Regions from separate parts of the Lysobacter sp. Soil_N_51 genome, predicted to be linked through region 3. Evidence: riboswitches for the same ligand, from Rfam matches in the RefSeq annotation. Region 3 holds a riboswitch; each other region holds the start of a gene.
The links. Region 3 has a riboswitch for cobalamin ahead of AC3A4T_RS15560 (CoA-acylating methylmalonate-semialdehyde dehydrogenase). Riboswitches for the same ligand answer to the same signal wherever they lie in the genome.
Positions count from the first base shown of each region.

Region 1: another riboswitch for cobalamin. It lies ahead of AC3A4T_RS12405 (ribonucleoside-diphosphate reductase subunit alpha); the one in region 3 lies ahead of AC3A4T_RS15560 (CoA-acylating methylmalonate-semialdehyde dehydrogenase).
Region 2: another riboswitch for cobalamin. It lies ahead of metE (5-methyltetrahydropteroyltriglutamate--homocysteine S-methyltransferase); the one in region 3 lies ahead of AC3A4T_RS15560 (CoA-acylating methylmalonate-semialdehyde dehydrogenase).

Region 1 is NZ_JBDGLR010000006.1:93,056-99,336, forward strand. It holds gene AC3A4T_RS12405 (ribonucleoside-diphosphate reductase subunit alpha) at 1-1,831, opposite strand, end outside; cobalamin riboswitch at 2,239-2,521, opposite strand; gene AC3A4T_RS12410 (DUF2339 domain-containing protein) at 2,645-5,416, shown strand; gene AC3A4T_RS12415 (DUF3999 domain-containing protein) at 5,413-6,281, shown strand, end outside.
Region 2 is NZ_JBDGLR010000006.1:84,672-90,952, reverse strand. It holds gene AC3A4T_RS12390 (acyl-CoA thioesterase) at 173-529, shown strand; gene AC3A4T_RS12385 (COG3904 family protein) at 765-1,895, opposite strand; cobalamin riboswitch at 2,277-2,535, shown strand; gene metE (5-methyltetrahydropteroyltriglutamate--homocysteine S-methyltransferase) at 2,723-5,002, shown strand; gene AC3A4T_RS12375 (hypothetical protein) at 5,126-6,281, opposite strand, start outside.
Region 3 is NZ_JBDGLR010000007.1:289,771-296,051, reverse strand. It holds gene AC3A4T_RS15575 (enoyl-CoA hydratase/isomerase family protein) at 1-268, opposite strand, end outside; gene AC3A4T_RS15570 (enoyl-CoA hydratase) at 265-1,059, opposite strand; gene AC3A4T_RS15565 (acyl-CoA dehydrogenase family protein) at 1,056-2,234, opposite strand; gene AC3A4T_RS15560 (CoA-acylating methylmalonate-semialdehyde dehydrogenase) at 2,246-3,760, opposite strand; cobalamin riboswitch at 3,910-4,129, opposite strand; gene AC3A4T_RS15555 (hypothetical protein) at 4,421-5,539, opposite strand; gene AC3A4T_RS15550 (hypothetical protein) at 5,659-5,826, opposite strand; gene AC3A4T_RS15545 (hypothetical protein) at 6,123-6,281, opposite strand, start outside.

The DNA of each region.
Region 1 (6,281 bases), on a different contig from region 3:
CGGCGATGGAGGCGATGGTCGCGGTCGGCGCGATCGCGATCAGCAGCGAATTGCGCAGGCCGTGTTCGGCGATGCGCTTGCGCAGTTCGTCCCAGCGCTCGGGCTGCGACGGGGTCACGCCCCAGGCTTCGAACTGCAGTTCGCCGACGCTGGCGCGGGTGTCGTCGAACGACGGGTGCTTGCCGTGTTCCATCGCCAGTTCGTTCGACGCCGACAGGGCGTGGAAATAGATGGCTTCGGCGATTTCCATCGCCAGCTTGCGCGCAGGTTCCGAGTCGAACGGCAGGCGCAGTTTGAAGAACACATCCTGCAGGCCCATCGAACCCAGGCCGACCGGACGCCATTTCAGATTGGCGCGGCGCGCGGTTTCGATCGGGTAGAAGTTCAGATCGATGACGCGATCGAGCTGACGCACCGCAAGGCGCACGGTCTCGGCGAGCTTGTCGAAATCGAACGCGCCCTTGCCGTCGTCATACATCTCGACGTGATGCGAGAGGTTGATCGAACCCAGGTTGCACACCGCGGTTTCGTCCTGCGAAGTGACTTCCAGGATCTCGGTGCACAGGTTCGACAGATGGATGACGTTGCCGTCGCGCAGGGTCTGGTTGGACGCGCGGTTGGACTTGTCCTTGAAGTTCATCCAGCCGTTGCCGGTCTGCGCCAGGGTGCGCATCATCCGGCCGTAGATGTCGCGCGCCTTGACCTTCTTGGCGGCCAGGCCGGCGGCTTCGGCGGCGTGGTAGGCGCGGTCGAAGGCTTCGCCCCACAGGTCGGTCAGCTGCGGCACCTTGGACGGGTCGAACAGCGACCAGTCGGCATCGGCCTCGACCCGGCGCATGAATTCGTCCGGAATCCAGTTGGCCAGGTTGAGGTTGTGGGTGCGGCGCGCTTCGTCGCCGGTGTTGTCGCGCAGTTCCAGGAATTCTTCGACGTCGGCGTGCCACGGCTCCAGGTACACGCAGGCCGCGCCCTTGCGCTTGCCGCCCTGGTTGACCGCCGCGACGGAGGCGTCGAGGGTCTTCAGCCACGGCACGATGCCGTTGCTCAAGCCATTGGTCGAACGGATCAGCGAGCCGCGCGAACGGATGCGCGTATAGCTCAAGCCGATGCCGCCGCTGAACTTGCTGAGCTTGGCCACGTCCATGTAGCGCTTGTAGATGCTTTCCAGCGAATCGTCGGGCGAATCGAGCAGGAAGCAGCTCGACAGCTGTTCGTGGGTGGTGCCGGCGTTGAACAGGGTCGGCGAGGACGGGATGTAGTCGAGCTGGGCCATGCGGCGGTACAGCGCGAGCGCGTCGCTGACGTCTTCGCTCAGCGCGCAGGCGATGCGCAGGAAGAACTGCTGCGGTGTCTCGATGACGGTGCGCGCGGTGGGATGGCGCAGCAGGTAGCGGTCGTACAGGGTGCGCAGGCCGAAGTAATCGAACTTGGCGTCGAGGCTGCGGTCGATCGCGTCGTTGAGCTTGCGTGCGTTGGCCTGGACGAAGGTCACCAGGCGCTCGTTGATCAGGCCCAGTTCGTGGCCGCGCTGGATCGACTGCGAGAACGCGTGGATCTCGATGCCGGCGACTTCCTTCTCGATCACGCCGGCGAGCAGGCGCGCGGCGAGACGGCCGTATTCGGGTTCTTCGGCGGTCAGCAGGGCGGCGGTGCGGATCGACAGTTCGTCGAGTTCCTGGGTGGTCGCGCCGTCGTACAGGCCGGAGATGGTGCGGGTCGCCACGCGCATCGGGTCGATCGAATACAGGTTCTCGCCGCTGCGGGTCACCGCGCGCACGATCTTGTTGAGGTCGACCGGTTCGCGACGACCGTTGCGCTTGGTCACGCTCATGGTCAGGTTGGCGGCGGGCGGGGTCAGGGCGAAACCGGGCGCGGCGTCGTGCGCATCGCGGGCAACGGGTTTGGCGGGGGCGGCGGGGATGTCCGCGACGGGGGCGGCGGACGGATCGGTTGCGAGCGTGGTCATGAGCGTTACTCCGGGGCGTGGATGCACGGTGCGGAGACGCCGACGCACCACCGACGACGAACCGCGCGCGCGGCGTCACCGATGGCACGGCCGTGCCCCCGCGGGCGGGAATCTCGGAGCTTGCTGGCTGGGTGTCGCGCGGCCCGAGACGCGAGGTCCGGGACGGCCGCTCCGCGCATCGCGCCGGAACGGACGGGCGCGACGGTGGACCGTCGTGCCGCGACACCGGCCGTCTTCCTCCGAAGACTCCTTAGGGCCGGGACCGCGCGGTGTGCGACGCGCGGCTGTCGGCAGGTCTTCGGGCTCGGGACCCGGAGCGAGAAACGGGCAAAGAGAAGTGAGCGACGAGGGGTGACCCGTATCTCACTTTTCTTTGCCCGTGTCCCGTTCCTCCTACCAGGATCGCTTCCCAGGCGTACCGCCCAGTGCCATGACCCGTTCGTTTCCCATACCGCTGCGGGGCAGCGCCGGCTTCGAAGCGCGCGTGAGCGCGATTCCTACCGGCTTCCCTTTTCAGCCGACCTCGCGATCGGCACCGACGAGCACAACATAGTGTGGTTGCGCGATTTCGTCAACGCGATATGTGGTGGGAGAATCGTGTATATAAGGAGTGAAGGCGATGCTTCCCTCCACCGCGCATCGGTGTAACCTGCCCGCCATAAGGACTGGGGAACTGTGATGGAAGCACTGCTTGTGTTGTTGGGACTGGGTTTGCTGCTGGTCCCGGTTCTGCTCATCGTCGCGCTGGTCCAGGTGTCCGGACTCAAATCGCGGGTGAGCGAACTCGAACGCCGACTCAACCAGGCCGCGCCGGCCCCGTCGGCCCGTCCGGCCCCGGTCGCGCGCAGCCTCGATGACGAGACCCTGGCCGAGCGCATGGCGCGCGAAGCGCCGCCGCCGCGACCGCAGGCGACCGTCCCCGAGGCCGCCGTCCCGCCGCCCGCGCGCGTGGCGCCCGAAGCGCCGCTGGCCGCCGCGACCGCGTCGTCGCCGCCGCCGTTGCCGCCCACGCCCCCGACAGCCGCGCCCCCGACGGCTCCGCCGCCGCCGCGCCCGATCCCGCCGCGTCGGCCGGCCACGCCGGTCGAACCCGACGTGTTCACCCTCGGCGTGCGCTGGGTGCGGCGCTGGTTCACCGAGGGCAACGTGCCGGTCAAGGTCGGCATGCTGGTGTTGCTGGCCGGCGTCGCGGCGTTGCTCAAGTACGCCAGCGATCAGGGCTGGATGCGGGTGCCGATGGAGTTCCGTCTGGCCGGCATCGCGATCGCGGCGATGGCCGGGCTGGTGTTCGGCTGGCGCCAGCGCGAACGCAAGCGCATTTTCGGCCTGAGCCTGCAGGGCGGCGCGATCGGCGTGTTGCTGCTGGTGGTGTTCGCCGCGTTCAAGCTGTACGGCATGATCCCGGCCGGCGCGGCGTTCGCGATCAGCGTGGTGCTGGTCGCCGGCGCCGGGGTGCTGGCGGTGAAACAGAACGCGCTGGCTTTGGCGGTGTTCGCGATACTCGCCGGTTTCCTCGCGCCGATCTGGCTGTCGACCGGCTCGGGCAATCACGTCGCCTTGTTCGGCTACTACGCCGTGCTCAACGCCGGCATCTTCGCGATCGCCTGGTGGCGCGCGTGGCGCATCCTCAATCTGCTCGGCTTCGTCTTCACCTGGGGCATCGGCAGCCTGTGGGGCGTGCTCAAGTACCGGCCGGAACATTTCTCCACCACCGAGCCGTTCCTGCTGCTGTTCTTCGCGTTCTACCTGCTGATTCCGGTGCTGTACGCGCGCCGCCGCGCGGCCGGACGCAAGGATCTGATCGACGGCTGTCTGTTGTTCGGCACGCCGCTGATCGCGTTCACCCTGCAGGCCGGGCTGCTCGAAGGCGACCGCATGCCGCTGGCGTTCTGCGCGCTCGGCCTGGGCGCGATCTACGCCGCGCTGGCGTGGTGGCTGCGTCGCGATCAACGCTTCGTCGCGCTGGCGACGCCGTATGCGTTGTTGGCGGTGGGGTTCGCGACGTTGGCGGTGCCGCTTGCGCTGGCCGCCGAAGCGACCGCCTGCGTGTTTGCATTGGAAGGCGCGGCGCTGATCTGGCTGGGCCTGCGCCAGCAGCGCTGGTTGCCGCAGATGACCGGCATGGGCTTGCAAGTGGCCGCGGCGCTCGCCTTCATCATCGGCGCCAGCGATTCGGTCTGGGACGGCGACACGCCGCTGCTCAACGCCGACTTCGCCGGCGCGCTGCTGATCTCGCTGGCCGGTTTCGCCAGCGCCTGGAGCTACCGGCGCAGCGCCGACCGCACCCCGGCCGCGCTGTTCTACCTGTGGAGCATGGCCTGGTGGCTGGCGGCGACCGGCAGCGAGATCGCCGACTTCGTCGCCGACCGCAACAGCGCCGATGCGGTGCTGATGCTGACCGCGTTCACCGGCTGGATCGCGTCGGAAGTGTTCCGTCGCCATGATTGGCGCGCGCTGTCGGCGACCAGCACGTTGGCGATGCTCAGCGGTCTGCCGCTGCTGTTCATCCAGATCGACCAACATCAGCAGCCGTTCGCGGCGCTGGGCTGGCTGGCCTGGGCGTTGTACGCGCTGTTCGGCGCGCGCAGCCTGCTCAACCTGCGCGAACGCGCCGGCGGCGAGCTCGCGGTCGCGCATCTGGGCTGGTTGTGGTCGTGGGCGCTGGTGCTCGGCCTGAGCCTGTTCCGCCTGCTGCGGATGTCGGTGGACGACGGCGTGGCCAACTTCGGTTCGGGCTGGACCGCCTCGGCGCTGCTGCTGCCGATAGTGATCATGGCCGCGCTGACCTTGTGGCGTCCGAACCTGATCGCACAGCCGCTGGCCGCGCGCTTCGCGCAATGGCGCTCGGTCGCGATGACGTTGTTCGTCGCCGCCCTGATCGCGGTGATCGCGCTGGCCTTGACCACGCCGGCCAATCCGCATCCGGTGATGTGGCTGCCGGTGCTCAATCCGCTGAGCCTGCTGCAACTGGCGACGCTGGTGCTGGTCGGTGCGTGGTTGGCATCGCCGATGATCGACCCGGCGGTGCGCGCGCGCCGCGTGCCGTTGCTGGCGTTGGCCGGCTTCGTGCTGATCACCGTCGAGGTGTTGCGCACCGCGCACTTCTGGGGAGGGGTGGCGTGGGATGCGTCGATGTTCTCGACCAGCCTGGTGCAGACCAGCCTGACCGTGGTCTGGAGCGTGCTCGGCGTGGCCGGCTGGATCGCCGGTTCGCGCCGCGGCCAGCGCATCCTGTGGATGGCCGGCGCGGTGCTGATGGCGGTGGTGTTGGTCAAGCTGGTGTGGATCGATCGCGGTCACCTGGGCAATCTGCTCGGCATCGCTTCGTTCATCGCCTACGGCCTGTTGTGCATGTTGGTCGGTTACTTCGCGCCGGCGCCGCCGAGCAAGCCCGACGATTCCGCCGCTCGCCCGGATGGCGAAGACGATTCACGAGAGGTCCAGGCATGAAGCGCTGTGTCCGCAACGGTGTGTTGATCGCAGTCGCCGTGCCGCTGCTGGCGCTGGCCGGCGCGCGCGAGGACTACGCCCGGCAATGGCCGTTGAGCCTGGGCCGCGACGATGCCGGCGCGTATCGGGTGGTGCTCGACGACAGCGTGTACCGGCAAACGCACAACGCGCAGTTGCGCGATATCGACGTGCTCGACGGCAGCGGCGTGCCGGTGCCGACGGCGGTGTTCACCCCCGAACAGCCGTTGGCGCGCGCGCCGCAACGCGTGCAGCTGCCGTGGTTCGCGCTGCCGGCGTCGCCGTCGGGTTCGAGCACGCAAGGTTGGGAACTGGTCAGCGAGATCGAAACCGACGGCCGCCTGCGCCGGGTCGAAGCGCGCAGCACCGGCAGCGACACCAGCAAGCTGCCGCAAACCTCGCTGTTGCTCGACGCCAGCAAGCTGCGTGCGCCGATCCTCGCGCTGGAACTGGAGTGGGCGCCCGGCGCCGCGCTGGACGCGGCGTACACGGTCGAAGGCAGCGACAACCTCGATCAATGGCGCACCTTCGCCAGCAGCGGCCGCCTGGTCGATCTGCAACGCGGCGGCCAGCGTCTGGTGCAGCGGCGGATCGTGTTCGACTCGATGGGAGAACAAGCGCGTTATCTGCGCCTGACCCCGCAGGACCCGAAGTCGGCCGCGCAGATCAGTGAGGTCAGCGCGGAACTGGCTACGACCGCGGCCAGTGCGCCGCTGCAATGGCGCGAGTTGAAAGGCAAGCGCATCGAACAGCGCGACGGCAGCGTCGCGTTCGAATACCAGCTCGACGGCCGCTTCCCGATCCAGCAGGCCGACGTGGCCTTGCCCGGCAATCACGCGCTGGAATG
Region 2 (6,281 bases), on a different contig from region 3:
TCGTCGGCTTTCGCCTTTCCCCACTCACTCCTCACTTCTCTGCACTCACTCCTAGCCTGAGTAGAGGCGAAAAAGCGCTCTCCTCGCCCTCGCCTCGTCCGCCCGATTCTCGCCGCCCCCACTCACTCCTCACTCCTCTAAACTCACTCCTAGCCTTATGCCCGAAGCCCGCATGACCGAGATCGTGTTCCCCGATCACACCAACCATCTGGGCACGCTGTTCGGCGGACAGGCGCTGGCGTGGATGGACAAGGCCGCCTTCATCGCCGCCACGCGCTACGCGCGCACGGTCGTGGTCACCGCGCGCTCGGAACAGATCGATTTCCACACCGCGGTGCCGAAGGGCGCGCTGGTCGAACTGGTCGCGCGGGTGATCGAAACCGGCCGCACCTCGATGCAGGTCGAGGTCGAGATGCACAAGGAAGACTTGCTCACCGGCGATTCCCAACTCGCCACGCGCGGCCGTTTCACCATGATCGCGCTCGGCATCGACGGCAAGCCCACGCCGGTGCCGCCGCTGGCGCGATGAGCGACGGGGTTCGGCTCGGCGTCGCGCCGGCGCCCTCGCGTCCGGGCTGAAGCCCTTCCCTCGGAAGAGTCCGGCCCGTCATCGCAAGCGCGATGGCTCCACCGCAACGCGGGCAACGGGTCTGTTGTGAGGGAGTTCGGCCCGACGCTTTTCGTCGCGATCGCGAAAAACATCACCTCCGGCACCAGCCAGCGGCCGCCGCCGGATGCGCATCAGCCCGGTGATCAGGCCGGTTCTACTCGACCTGCCTGGGCGCCGACTTCTTCGCCGCGCCCTTCGCGCCATCGCCAGCAGCCTTGGCCTCGTCGCTCACCGCCTCTTCCTCGAACGGCAGCAGGTTGGGCAGATCGCGCGCATACAGATCGGCCGGACTGTCGGACGGGCAGGCCTTGTCCGGGAAACCGTATTCGCCCTGCAGCGCCTTGGCGCATTCGGGCATGGATTCGAAATTCTTGCCGGTGGCCATGCACTGGGCGTCGAAGGCGCGGCGGAAGGCTTCGCGGCGGCGGACGAAATCGTCGCCGCATTTGCGGGTCAACCGAATCCGGTCGAGATCGTCCTGGGCCGCGTTGGTGCCGTCCAGGCCGAACAGCTTGAGCTCGTCCGGCGTGAGGATGCGCAGGTCGCGATTGGCCACGGTCATCATCAGGTCCGACACGCTGGTGGCCACGCCGTTGCGCTCGAGGTAATCGCGCACCTGCTGGTTGATCGAACGCAGTTCGCGGCTGAGTTCGGCGCGCGAGGTCGCGGTGGAGCGGTCGCGCATCAATCGATGGATACCGACCTTGCCTTCGACCGAGCGGGTATCGCCGGCCGCCAGCACCAGCACGCAGGCGCTATGGCAGACCGAACTGTCGCGCACCCAGATCGCCCAGCCCGATTCGGCGATCGAATCGCCGGCGCGGATCGCTTCCTCGACGTGGCCGCCGCTGGAATCGATGTCGAGAATGCGGGTCTGGATCTCCATGCGCGTGGCCATCGCCGCGACCCGCTGCACCAGCGCGGTGAAGCCCGCGCCGATCTTGCCCTGATAGCGCAATCGCACCACGCCGCGCGCCTGGCACGGCGACAGCGCGTCGACCAGGCTGAAGAAATCCAGCGAGGTCAAACGCTCGCCTTCGCCGAAACTGGGGTAGTCGTATTCGCAGCTGATCCGGGCGACGCCGCCGTCGAGTTTGGCCGGCGGCCAGTAGGTGCCGCGCAGGATTTCGGCCTCGCTCGGCGGCGCCGGCGCGACCTTCGGGGTCTCGTTCTGGCTGCCGAGCGTCATCGGCTCGGCCGCGCCCGGCGGCGGCACGGCGTCCTTGCCGCAGGCGGTCAGCCCGAGCACGCATAGCAGCCACAGCAACGTCCATCTGAAAAGCATGTTCCACCCATGGGAGTCGGGATCACGCGGGACCGTCCTGGCCCGCGCCACGCATCTTGCGCCAATGCAAACGTTAGCGGCAGCCATCGCCAAGCTCAACGACGGCGTGCGCGCAACCAGGCGACAGACGGCCTTCATCATCGGCGGCCGCGCATGAACGCCAGCCGCAGAAAACCGGCCGATTCGCGCGTTCTCGCGCAGGGGCCATGACGCGCAAACCCGCGGCGGCCTGCGCGACTGCGGCGACCCCGCGAACCGCATCCCACGATCGCGCCGCGCCGAGTGATTCAACCGGTCCCGTTGACTTCACCGGTCCCGCTGCGTACCTTGGCGCCGTTACGGTGAACATCGCTTCATAAAGATAAAGCGATGGGACACGCCGACCAAGGCAACCGCCGCGGCCGGCCAGAGGGAATCCGGTGCGAATCCGGAGCTGCCCCGCAGCGGTATGGGAAACGAACGGGTCTTGGCACTGGGCGGTACGCCTGGGAAGCGGCCCTACTAGGCAAAGGGCGAGGGTAGAGTTCAGAGCAGTGAGAAACGAGTAAGAGCTAGGTTTCTACTCGTTTCTCACTTTTCTGCACTCTACTTCTCGCTTCCAGTCCCGAGCCCGAAGACCTGCCGCGACCGGAGGGTTCGCCTTCCGTCCGACTCCGGTATCCGACCGCCTCGTGCCCGCACGCGGCGCGACAGGTGCCGGTTCGCCCGCGGGGGCGAAGGTCGAAGCCAAGGTTCGCGGCGAAGCCGGGCGCTGATCGCGCCGGGCCGGCGTGGCCGTGGTTTCCTTCGTTGCCCTGCGTCATGCCCACGCATCGCAGGTACTCATCATGATCAGCGTTACCCACCTCGGCTTCCCGCGCATCGGCGCGCGGCGCGAGCTCAAGCTGGCCCTGGAATCGTTCTGGAAAGGCGACACGCCTGCCCAGTCGCTGCACGCCACCGCCGCCTCGCTGCGCGAACGCCATTGGCGCCTCGCCCACGACGCCGGCGCGCACGTCGTGCCGTGCAACGATTTCTCACTCTACGACCACGTGCTCGACAACGCGGTGTTGTTCGACGCCATTCCGGCCTCGCACCGCGCGGCGTTCGAAGAAGATCCGCTGGGCGGCTATTTCGCCCTCGCCCGCGGCGTGCAGAACGGCCGCCGCGATCTGCGCGCGCTGGAAATGACCAAGTGGTTCGACACCAACTACCACTATCTGGTGCCGCAGTTCGAACCCGGCCAGCGCTTCGCCCTGCGCGGCGACAAGCCGCTGGCCGAACTGGCGCAGGCGCAGGCGTTGGGACTCGACGCGCGGCCGGTGCTGCTCGGCCCGGTGTCGTTCCTCAAGCTCGGCAAGCGCAACGACGGCGGCGACCCGCGCGAGTTGCTCGACGCCCTGCTGCCGGCCTACGCCGAACTGCTGGCCAAGCTCAAGGCGGCCGGCGCGCAGTGGGTGCAGTTGGACGAACCGACGCTGACCCTGGACCTGGACGACGCCGACCGCGCCGCGTTCCGTCGCGCCTATGCCGCGCTGGCCGAAGTCGATGCGCCGCGGCGCCTGCTGACCACGTACTTCGGCGCGCTCGGCGACAACGCCACCCTCGCCGCGCAACTGCCGGTGGAAGGTCTGCATGTCGATCTGGTGCGCGCACCACAGCAACTCGAAAGCCTGCTGCCGCTACTGCCGGAACAACGCGCGCTGAGCCTGGGCGTGGTCGACGGCCGCAACATCTGGCGCGCCGATCTCGACGCCGCGCTGAGCCTCGCCCGTCGCGCCGGCCCGCGGGCCACATGGCTGGCGCCGTCGTGCTCGCTGCTGCACGTGCCGACCGATATCGAACTGGAACGCAAACTGCCCACGCCGCTGCGCCACTGGATGGCCTACGCCAAGCAGAAGATCGAAGAACTGCATCTGCTCGCCGGCGTGCTCGGCGGCGATGCCGAGGCCGCGCGCGATCTCGCCTCCGCCGCCAGCGCGCGCGCCGCGCGTCTGGCCTCGCCGCTGCTGCGCAATGCGCAGGTGCGCAAGCGGCTGGCCGCGGTCGAACCGGCGATGGCCCGGCGCGTGTCGCCGTACGCCAAGCGCGCGCAACTGCAACAAGAACGCCTGAACCTGCCGCTGTTCCCGACCACCACCATCGGCTCGTTCCCACAGACCGCGCAGGTGCGGCGCGCGCGCGCCGAGCACAAGGCCGGCAAGCTCGACGACGCGGCGTATCAGGCGTTTCTGGAAAACGAAACCGCGCACTGCCTGCGCGAGCAGGAAGCGCTCGGCATCGACGTGCTGGTGCATGGCGAGTTCGAACGCAACGACATGGTCGAATACTTCGGCGAGCAACTCGACGGTTTCGCCTTCACCGCGCACGGCTGGGTGCAGAGCTACGGCTCGCGTTGCGTGAAGCCGCCGGTGCTGTTCGGCGACGTGGCGCGGCCGCGCGCGATGACGGTGGCATGGACGCGTTACGCGCAATCGCTGACCGCGCGTCCGGTCAAGGGCATGCTGACCGGGCCGGTGACGATCCTGCAATGGTCGTTCGTGCGCGACGATCAGCCGCGCGCCGACAGTTGCCGGCAGATCGCACTGGCTTTGCGCGAGGAAGTGCTGGACCTGGAAGCGGCCGGCATCGCGGTGATCCAGATCGACGAACCGGCGCTGCGCGAAGGCCTGCCGCTGCGCCGCGCCGACTGGCCGGCGTACTTGGCCTGGGCCGGCGAATCGTTCCGCCTGGCCGCCAGCGGCGTCGGCGATGCGACCCAGATCCACACCCACATGTGTTACGCCGAGTTCAACGACATCATCGAAGCGGTCGCGGCGCTGGACGCGGACGTGATCTCGATCGAGACCTCGCGTTCGCGCATGGAACTGCTCGATGCGTTCGCGCGTTATCGCTATCCCAACGGCATCGGCCCGGGCGTGTACGACATCCACTCCCCGCGCGTACCTAGCGAAACCGAGATGCGCGAGTTGCTCGACAAGGCGCTGGAGGTGCTCGATCCCGCGCAGTTGTGGGTCAATCCGGACTGCGGATTGAAGACCCGCGGCTGGCCGGAAGTGCGCGCGGCGTTGCAGGCGATGGTGCGGGCGGCGCAGGGGCTGCGCGAAGCGGCGCTGGCGACGGCCTGAGACGCGGGTCTTGAGCACACCGGACGCGCCGCGCAGGAGACGCGGCGCGTCCGGATTCGCGAACGTCAAGCCGCTTGAATCGTCCACGGCCGCGGCGGGTGCGGCTGCCGCGCGGCGCGGCCACTACGAAGCGGTTATCCAGGCGTACCAGGCGATCAGCAGGATCAGCCGCGCGGCGACCGCCGAACGCGCCCAGGTACTCAGCGTGATGGCGACGGTGGCGACGATCGCGCCGACCGCCGAGGCGACCGCCAAGGGCACGAAGCTGCCCGCCACCATCGCCTTGACGATCGCCGGCAACGCCATCGTCAACGACCACGCGATCCCGGCCACGACGAAAGCGAGACGCCGCAGCATCGGCGGACACGGCAGGGTCCGGGTCAATGCCAGCAGCGCGCGCGGTTCGCTGCGTCCGGCCTGCGCACACGCGCCGAAAATCAGCAGCAAGACCAGGGCCGGAGCGATCACACGAGAGAAATCGCCGACCACCCCGGCCAACGCGACGACCAAAGCCAGCAACCGCCAGGCCCGTCCGCGCCCGATCAAGCGGAACTCCGCGACCAGCACGCCGAGCCAAGGCATCGATGCCGCGCGGGCGGGCGCAGCATCTGCTTGCGCCGGCGGCGGCGGCCCGGCCGCGAACCGCGCGGCGATCCGGTCGCGCACGCTCCAACGCTTGCCCGGCCGATGCGGCCGGTACACGACGCCGGCGAGCGCGACCAACGCCAACGCCCATCCCGCCCACAGCAGCCGCGACGCGACATAGCTCGCCGACAGCAGGCCGCTGTTGACGTCGATGGCGATCCGATCCGCCGTCACCGGCGATCTGCCGATCGTGATGATCTGCAGCGCATCGTCCGGCAGGGTGTGGACGATCGGGCGCACGAACCCGGAAAAATCGAGCATGGCGGCGATGAAGCCGCGATCCAGCATCGAGCTGAGCGCCGACACGGTGATCGAGACGATCCACAGAATCAGAAATCCGACCTCGCCGAGCGCGCCGCGAGTGAGCGGCAGGCTATCGCACACGGCGCGCACCGCCGCCACGCCCATCAGCGCGGGCGCCGCGATCAGGCAAAGACTCAGGGCGATGTCGAGCGGACGTACTCCGTCGACCGCGCCGACCACCCAGGCCAGCAGACAACCGGCCAGCGTCAGCGCCGCCAGCACCGCCGCGAGCACGGCGCTATCGGCGCCGAAGCGCCCGAAGCCGATCGCGACCCGCGATGCCGCGGTCGTTTCCTCGATCTGCCAAGGCTGACGCCGCGTGGTGTTGGAA
Region 3 (6,281 bases):
CGCGCATACCGCGGTACAGGCCGTGCAGATCGCCGCCGGCGCAGAAGGCTTTCTCGCCCGCGCCCTGCAGCACGACCAATGCGATCGCGTCGTCGCGCGCCCACGCCGCCAGCTGCGCATCGAGCAACTGCGCCATTTCCAGCGAAAGCCCGTTGAGCGTGGCCGGCGCGTTGAGCGTCGCGATGCCGATCTGCTTGCCGCCGGCTGCGTCGCGTTGTTCGAACAGTACCGGCGCAAACGCCGGGGTTTCGAGAATCGAAGCGTTCATGCGTTCTTCCATTGCGGCGCGCGCTTTTCCAGGAACGCGGCCACGCCTTCGACCTGATCGGCGCTGTCGAACAGGTCGACGAAAGCTTCGCGTTCGCTGACCAGCGCGGTCGCATGCGATTGTGAACGCGTGGCCTGCACCAGCGCCTTGCACGCGGCCACGCTGGTCGGGCTCTGCTTCTCGGCCGCCTTGGCCCAGGCCAATGCGCGTGCTTTCGATTCGTCCTTACCGACGACTTCCTCGACCAGACCGATGCGCAACGCGGTCGCGGCGTCGACGCGCTCACCGAGCAGCATCATCCGCTTGGCCCAGCCTTCGCCGACCAGGCGCGCCAAATTCTGGGTGCCGCCCGCGCACGGCAGCAGGCCGACGGTCGCTTCCGGCAAGGCCAGCTGCGCCTGTTCCTCGACGATGCGCAGATCGCAGGCCAACGCGCATTCCAGGCCGCCGCCCATCGCATAGCCGTTGATCGCCGCGATCGACACGCCACGAAACGCGCTGAGGGTTTCGAAGGCTTCGCCGAAACGCCGCGCCGCGTCGCGCGCCAGCGCCTTGTCGCCGCTGGCGAACTGCTTGAGATCGGCGCCGGCGGAAAAGAACTTCTCGCCTTCGCCGGTGATTACCAGCGCGTACACGTCGCGCTGCGCATCGAGGTCGCGGACCAGGTCGCGCAAGGCCGCGAGGCTGTCGCGGGTCCAGGTGTTGGCCGGCGGGTTGCTCAGGGTGACCACGGCGGTGTGGCCGTCGATCTCCAGCTTCAACCCGGTGTAGGACTTCTCGGCAAGACTCATCGCAATTCCTCGTCGGTGTTCAGCAGATGGCGCGCGATGATCACGCGCATGATTTCGTTGGTGCCTTCCAGGATCTGATGCACCCGGCAGTCGCGCAGCAGACGTTCGATCGGGTATTCGCGGATGTAGCCGTAACCGCCGTGGATCTGCAGCGCTTCGTTGCAGATCGCGAACCCGGCATCGGTGGCGAAGCGCTTGGCCATCGCGCACCACACGGTGGCGTCGTGGCTGCCCGCGTCGACCTTGCGCGCGGCGGTATGCACCATCTGCCGCGAGGCGATCAGTTGCGTGGCCATGTCGGCGAGCTTGAACTGCAAGGCCTGGAACTCGGAGAGTTTCTTGCCGAACTGGCGACGCTCGCCCATGTAGCGCCGCGCCGCGTCGAGCGCGCCCTGAGCCGCGCCGAGCGAACAACTGGCGATGTTCAAACGCCCGCCGTCCAGGCCTTTCATCGCGATCTTGAAACCGTCGCCTTCGCGACCGAGCAGATTACGCGCCGGCACCCGCACGTCGACGAACGTGATGCCGCGGGTGGGCTGGCTGTTCCAGCCCATCTTCTCTTCCTTGCGCCCGTAAGTGATACCGACGCTGTCAGCGGCGACCGCGAAAGCGCTGATGCCGCGCGCGCCCTCGCCGCCGGTGCGCGCCATCACCACCAGCACGTCGGTCGCGCCGGCGCCGGAAATAAACGCCTTCGCGCCGTTGAGCACGTAATGATCGCCATCGCGGACCGCGCGCGTCTTCAACGACGCCGCGTCCGATCCGGCGCCCGGTTCGGTCAGGCAATACGACGCCAGACGCTGGCCGCTGGCCAGCGATGCGCCCCATTCGCCGCGCACCGCGTCGTTGGCGTGCGCGGTCAACATCCACGTCGCCATGTTGTGGATGCTGATGAACGCCGCGGTCGACGGATCGACCGCGGCGAGTTCTTCGAACACGATCGCCGCGTCCAGTCGGGTCAGGCCCGAGCCGCCGGCGGCTTCATCCACGTACAACCCGCAGAAACCCAGTTCGCCGGCCAGCGCGATCGCTTCGCGCGGAAACACGCACTGCGCATCCCAATGCGCGGCGTGCGGCGCGAGTTGCGCGAGCGCGAAATCGCGCGCCGCGTCGCGATAGGCAGCCTGTTCTTCGCTCAGTCCGGTCGGCGCGGCCGCGGTGGCCTGCCAGTGCATGACCGCGGCCATCACTTGAGACTGATCGTGGTGTTGACGCCGTGGCCCTGGGTCTCGTCGTCGAACCAGCGCGCGGTGACGGTCTTGGTCTGGGTGTAGAACATCACCGCCTGCTTGCCGTACGGCCCCAGGTCGCCGAGCTTGGACGCGCGCGAACCGGTGAACGAGAACAGCGGCACCGGCACCGGAATCGGCAGGTTGATGCCGACCTGGCCGATGTCGATCTCTTCCTGGAACTTGCGCGCCGCCGCGCCTGACTGAGTAAAGATCGCGGTGCCGTTGCCGTTGGGATTGGCGTTGACCAGCGCGATCGCGTCGTCGAGCGTGTCGGCTTCGAGGATCACCAGCACCGGGCCGAAGATTTCCTCGTCGTAGATGCGCATGCCCGGCTTGACCCCGGAAAACACGGTCGGGCCGATGAAATTGCCTTGTTCGTAACCCGGCACCGACGGCTTGCGTCCGTCGAGTTCCAACCTCGCGCCCTGCTCCACGCCCGACGCGATCAAGGCTTCGACGCGTTCGCGCGCGGCGCAGGAAATCACCGGACCGACATCGGTGCCCGGCTCGGTGCCGGCATTGACCTTGAGCGTTTTGGCCTTGGCGACCAGGTCGGCGACCCAGTGCTTCGCCTCGCCCACCAACACCGCGGTCGATGCGGCCATGCAGCGCTGCCCGGCCGCGCCGAACGCGGCGCCGGCCATGGCGTTGAGGGTCTGTTCCTTGTTCGCGTCGGGCAGAACGACGGCGTGATTCTTCGCGCCCATCATGCACTGCACGCGCTTGCCGGCCAGCGAGGAACGCTGATAGACATGGGTGCCGACCTTGGTCGAACCGACGAACGATACCGCGCGGATATCCGCGTCATCGCAGATCGCGTTGACCACGTCTTCGCCGCCGTGGACGACGTTGAGCACGCCCTTCGGAATGCCGGCCTGCAGCGCCAGTTCGACCAGGCGCATGGTCACCAGCGGGTCCTGCTCGGACGGCTTGAGCACGAAGGTGTTGCCGGTGGCGATCGCCATCGGGAACATCCACAGCGGAATCATCGCCGGGAAATTGAACGGCGTGATGCCGGCGCAGACGCCTAGCGGTTGCAACAAGGTGTAAGTGTCGACGCCGCCGGCGACGTTGTTGGCCAGTTCGCCCAGTTGCAGGTTGCCGATCGCGGCGGCGTGTTCGACCACTTCCAGGCCGCGGAACACATCGCCTTCGGCGTCGGGCAAGGTCTTGCCTTGTTCGGCGGTCAGGATCGCGGCGAGTTCGCTCATGTGCTCGCGGATCAACTGCTGGTATTTGAGGAAGATGCGCGCGCGCGTGCCGATCGCGGTCTTGCGCCAGCTCTTGAACGCTTGCGCGGCCGAGGCGACCGCGGCGTCGACTTCCTCGCGCGTGGCCATCGGCACGCGCGCCAGCACGACCTGAGTGGCCGGGTTGACGACGTCGCGCCATTGAGTGGTGGTGGATTCGACGAATTCGCCGTCGATCAGAAGCTTGACCGTCGCGACCTCGGTCGCAACGCGATGCATTTCGTTCATGCTCGTTCTCCGTAACGCACACCCGCGGATAAGCGGATGTCGCGCAGACGCAAGACGAGACAAGGCGAGGCAACGGCGAACGCAGGCCGACTGCATCAGCTCGTCCGGTTGCCCGCCGCAACATCCGAGGAGGACATCGCATGCGATGTCCGCCACGGGCCGGTCTCCGGGCTTGCGAGCGATGCCATTGCATCACCCCGACACCTTCCCGCGCGAACGCAGTGGTGAAACGTCGGGTTTTCTCGCATACCGTTGCGGGGGCAGCGCCGGCCTTGGACGATCCCGTCCGCACCGGCTTCCCGTTTCACCCTGCGCGCCGGTATGGCTTGGCGGCAGGACACCTGTGGCGTGCGCAGTGTAGTGCCGGGGTACGGCGCGGACAAGCTGCGGGGGCGTATGTGGAGGTTGGGTGGTCTGGCGCGCTGTTCGCTCAATCGGGTCATGTCGCAAGGACGAACCAACGCGACTTCAACGTTATCTTCCAGAACGTCATTCCCGCGAACGCGGGCTCCGCTTTACTTCGGCGAAACCGAACATCCAGAGACTTAAAACGTCCTCGCACGAAAGTCGCTGGATTCCCGCCTTCGCGGGAATGACGTTCTTGAAAGAGCGTCAATGAGTTCTGTGGATGTGACTTCGAGAAAACGCGCACTACTTCGCACAATCCGAAAGTTGCTTATCCGCATACCACACCGCCCGACGCGCCTGGTCGTAGGCCATATCCGCCGTGCGCGGCAACAGCTGTTCGATCTGGATCGGATCGCCGCCGCGCGCCGCGGCATATTCGGCGCGTTGCAGGTCGGCCAAGTGAATCAGCACCGGCGCCACCAACGCCTTCAATCGCTGTCGGTTGCAGCCCGCGGCACTCGCTTCCAGTTCGCCGACCCACTTGCGCACGCGCCGGCTGGCTTCGCCCTGCAGGCCGGGCGCTTTCTCGAACGCGATCGGCGCGGCCTTGTAGGCATCGCCAGTGGCTTCGCTGCCCAGGTCGGAGGGTCGCTCGTGCAAGGCGGGATTGAAACGGACCGGCGGCGGTGGTCGCGCGCGCACTTCCTGCACCTGTTTGCGATGCGGCAGTTTGGCGATCACCCGCTTCAGGCCTGTCTTGAGTCTCTTGGTCGCCACCTCGCCGAGGGTGCCGTCGCTTTCCCACTCGCCGCCGAAACTGCTGCCTTCCTCGGGTGCGATCGGATTGCGACGTTCCAAGAGCGCCTGCATCTGTTTCACACCACGATCGTTCGCGCCACCCGGCGGGTCGCCGTCGGGCTTGCGCATCGGATCCACGGCGACGCCCGCGGGCAACATGATCTGTCCGTCGGCTGCGTACAGCCGGCTGGTGGTCGGCGGTGTGGTTGGATTCGTCGCCGGTCGGATCGGCACGTCGGGTAGCCGCTCGTTGCGAGGAGGAGCGGAACTCGGAGAGGTTGCCGCGTCAAGGGGAACGCTTCGCGTTGGTTGCGTCGGCGGCACGATCGACATCGGTTGCGACGGCGACGGCTGCGCATCGACGACGGCGCGTTCGATATAGATCACGTCCAGCGCCGGCGCGGTCGACGGCAGTTCGGGCATCCGGAACAGCAGCCAGCCGCTGAGCAGGCAAAACGCGATGGCGATCGACGCGGCGGCGACATGGACGAAGAAGTCCTGCGGAAGCGCTGCCTTCTTCATTCGTCCTTCGCCGTCGGCGGATTTGATGGATGCATTTGATGGATGCATGGATGCGTCATTGCGAATGCGGGTACACCGTGCCCGCCGCGATGCGAAACGCAACGCGGACCAGCAGGTTTTCTATCGGTTGACGCTCCGCACACGCACACGACGGGACTTGCGACCGATACGGACATGACGATGGCTGCGCGCGCACGGCATCATCGATCGCATCCGATCATTCAAGCGATCGGCGCGACCACGACGGTTTGCAACTTCGATGCCGCGTAACCGGACGCGCCGCGATCGTCCGCGCCGCTTTCATCGCTCGGCGAACGTGACGATACAGAGCAAGGTGCCCGGCAGAGAATAAAAATTCCGTTGGCAAACGCCGCACTGGCGCGTGCCATGGGGCATTCATTCACTATTCGTCGACAGCGGACGAATGTGCGTCGGTGAGGGAGCGATCAGTATCAGGCTCGATCGTGAGCGGCACGCGGTGCCGACACCGGGTCAGACCGTAACGATGCCAGCGGGTCTTTCGTGCGGACCTGCTCGGGAAGCCCGCGCAATGCCGGCTCGGCGGCATCGCTAAAGCATTTACGGCGGCCATGGGCGTGTACACCCTGCTCGTCGGATCGCGGATCGATCCGACCTCGCCCCGCCCGCGCCGCCACCCGATTAGCGAGACGCCTCGGCGATCGCCTTACTTGCGACGGAACGCCGGCACCAGCGCGCCTTCGGCCAGTTTGCCGTTGGACTTCCACACCACGGTCTGCGCCGGGAAGTCGCCGCTGCGCACCTGCGCGGTGACCTTGCCCGCCAACAATTTGCCCACGCCGCCGGCCGAGGGATTCCAGGCGAA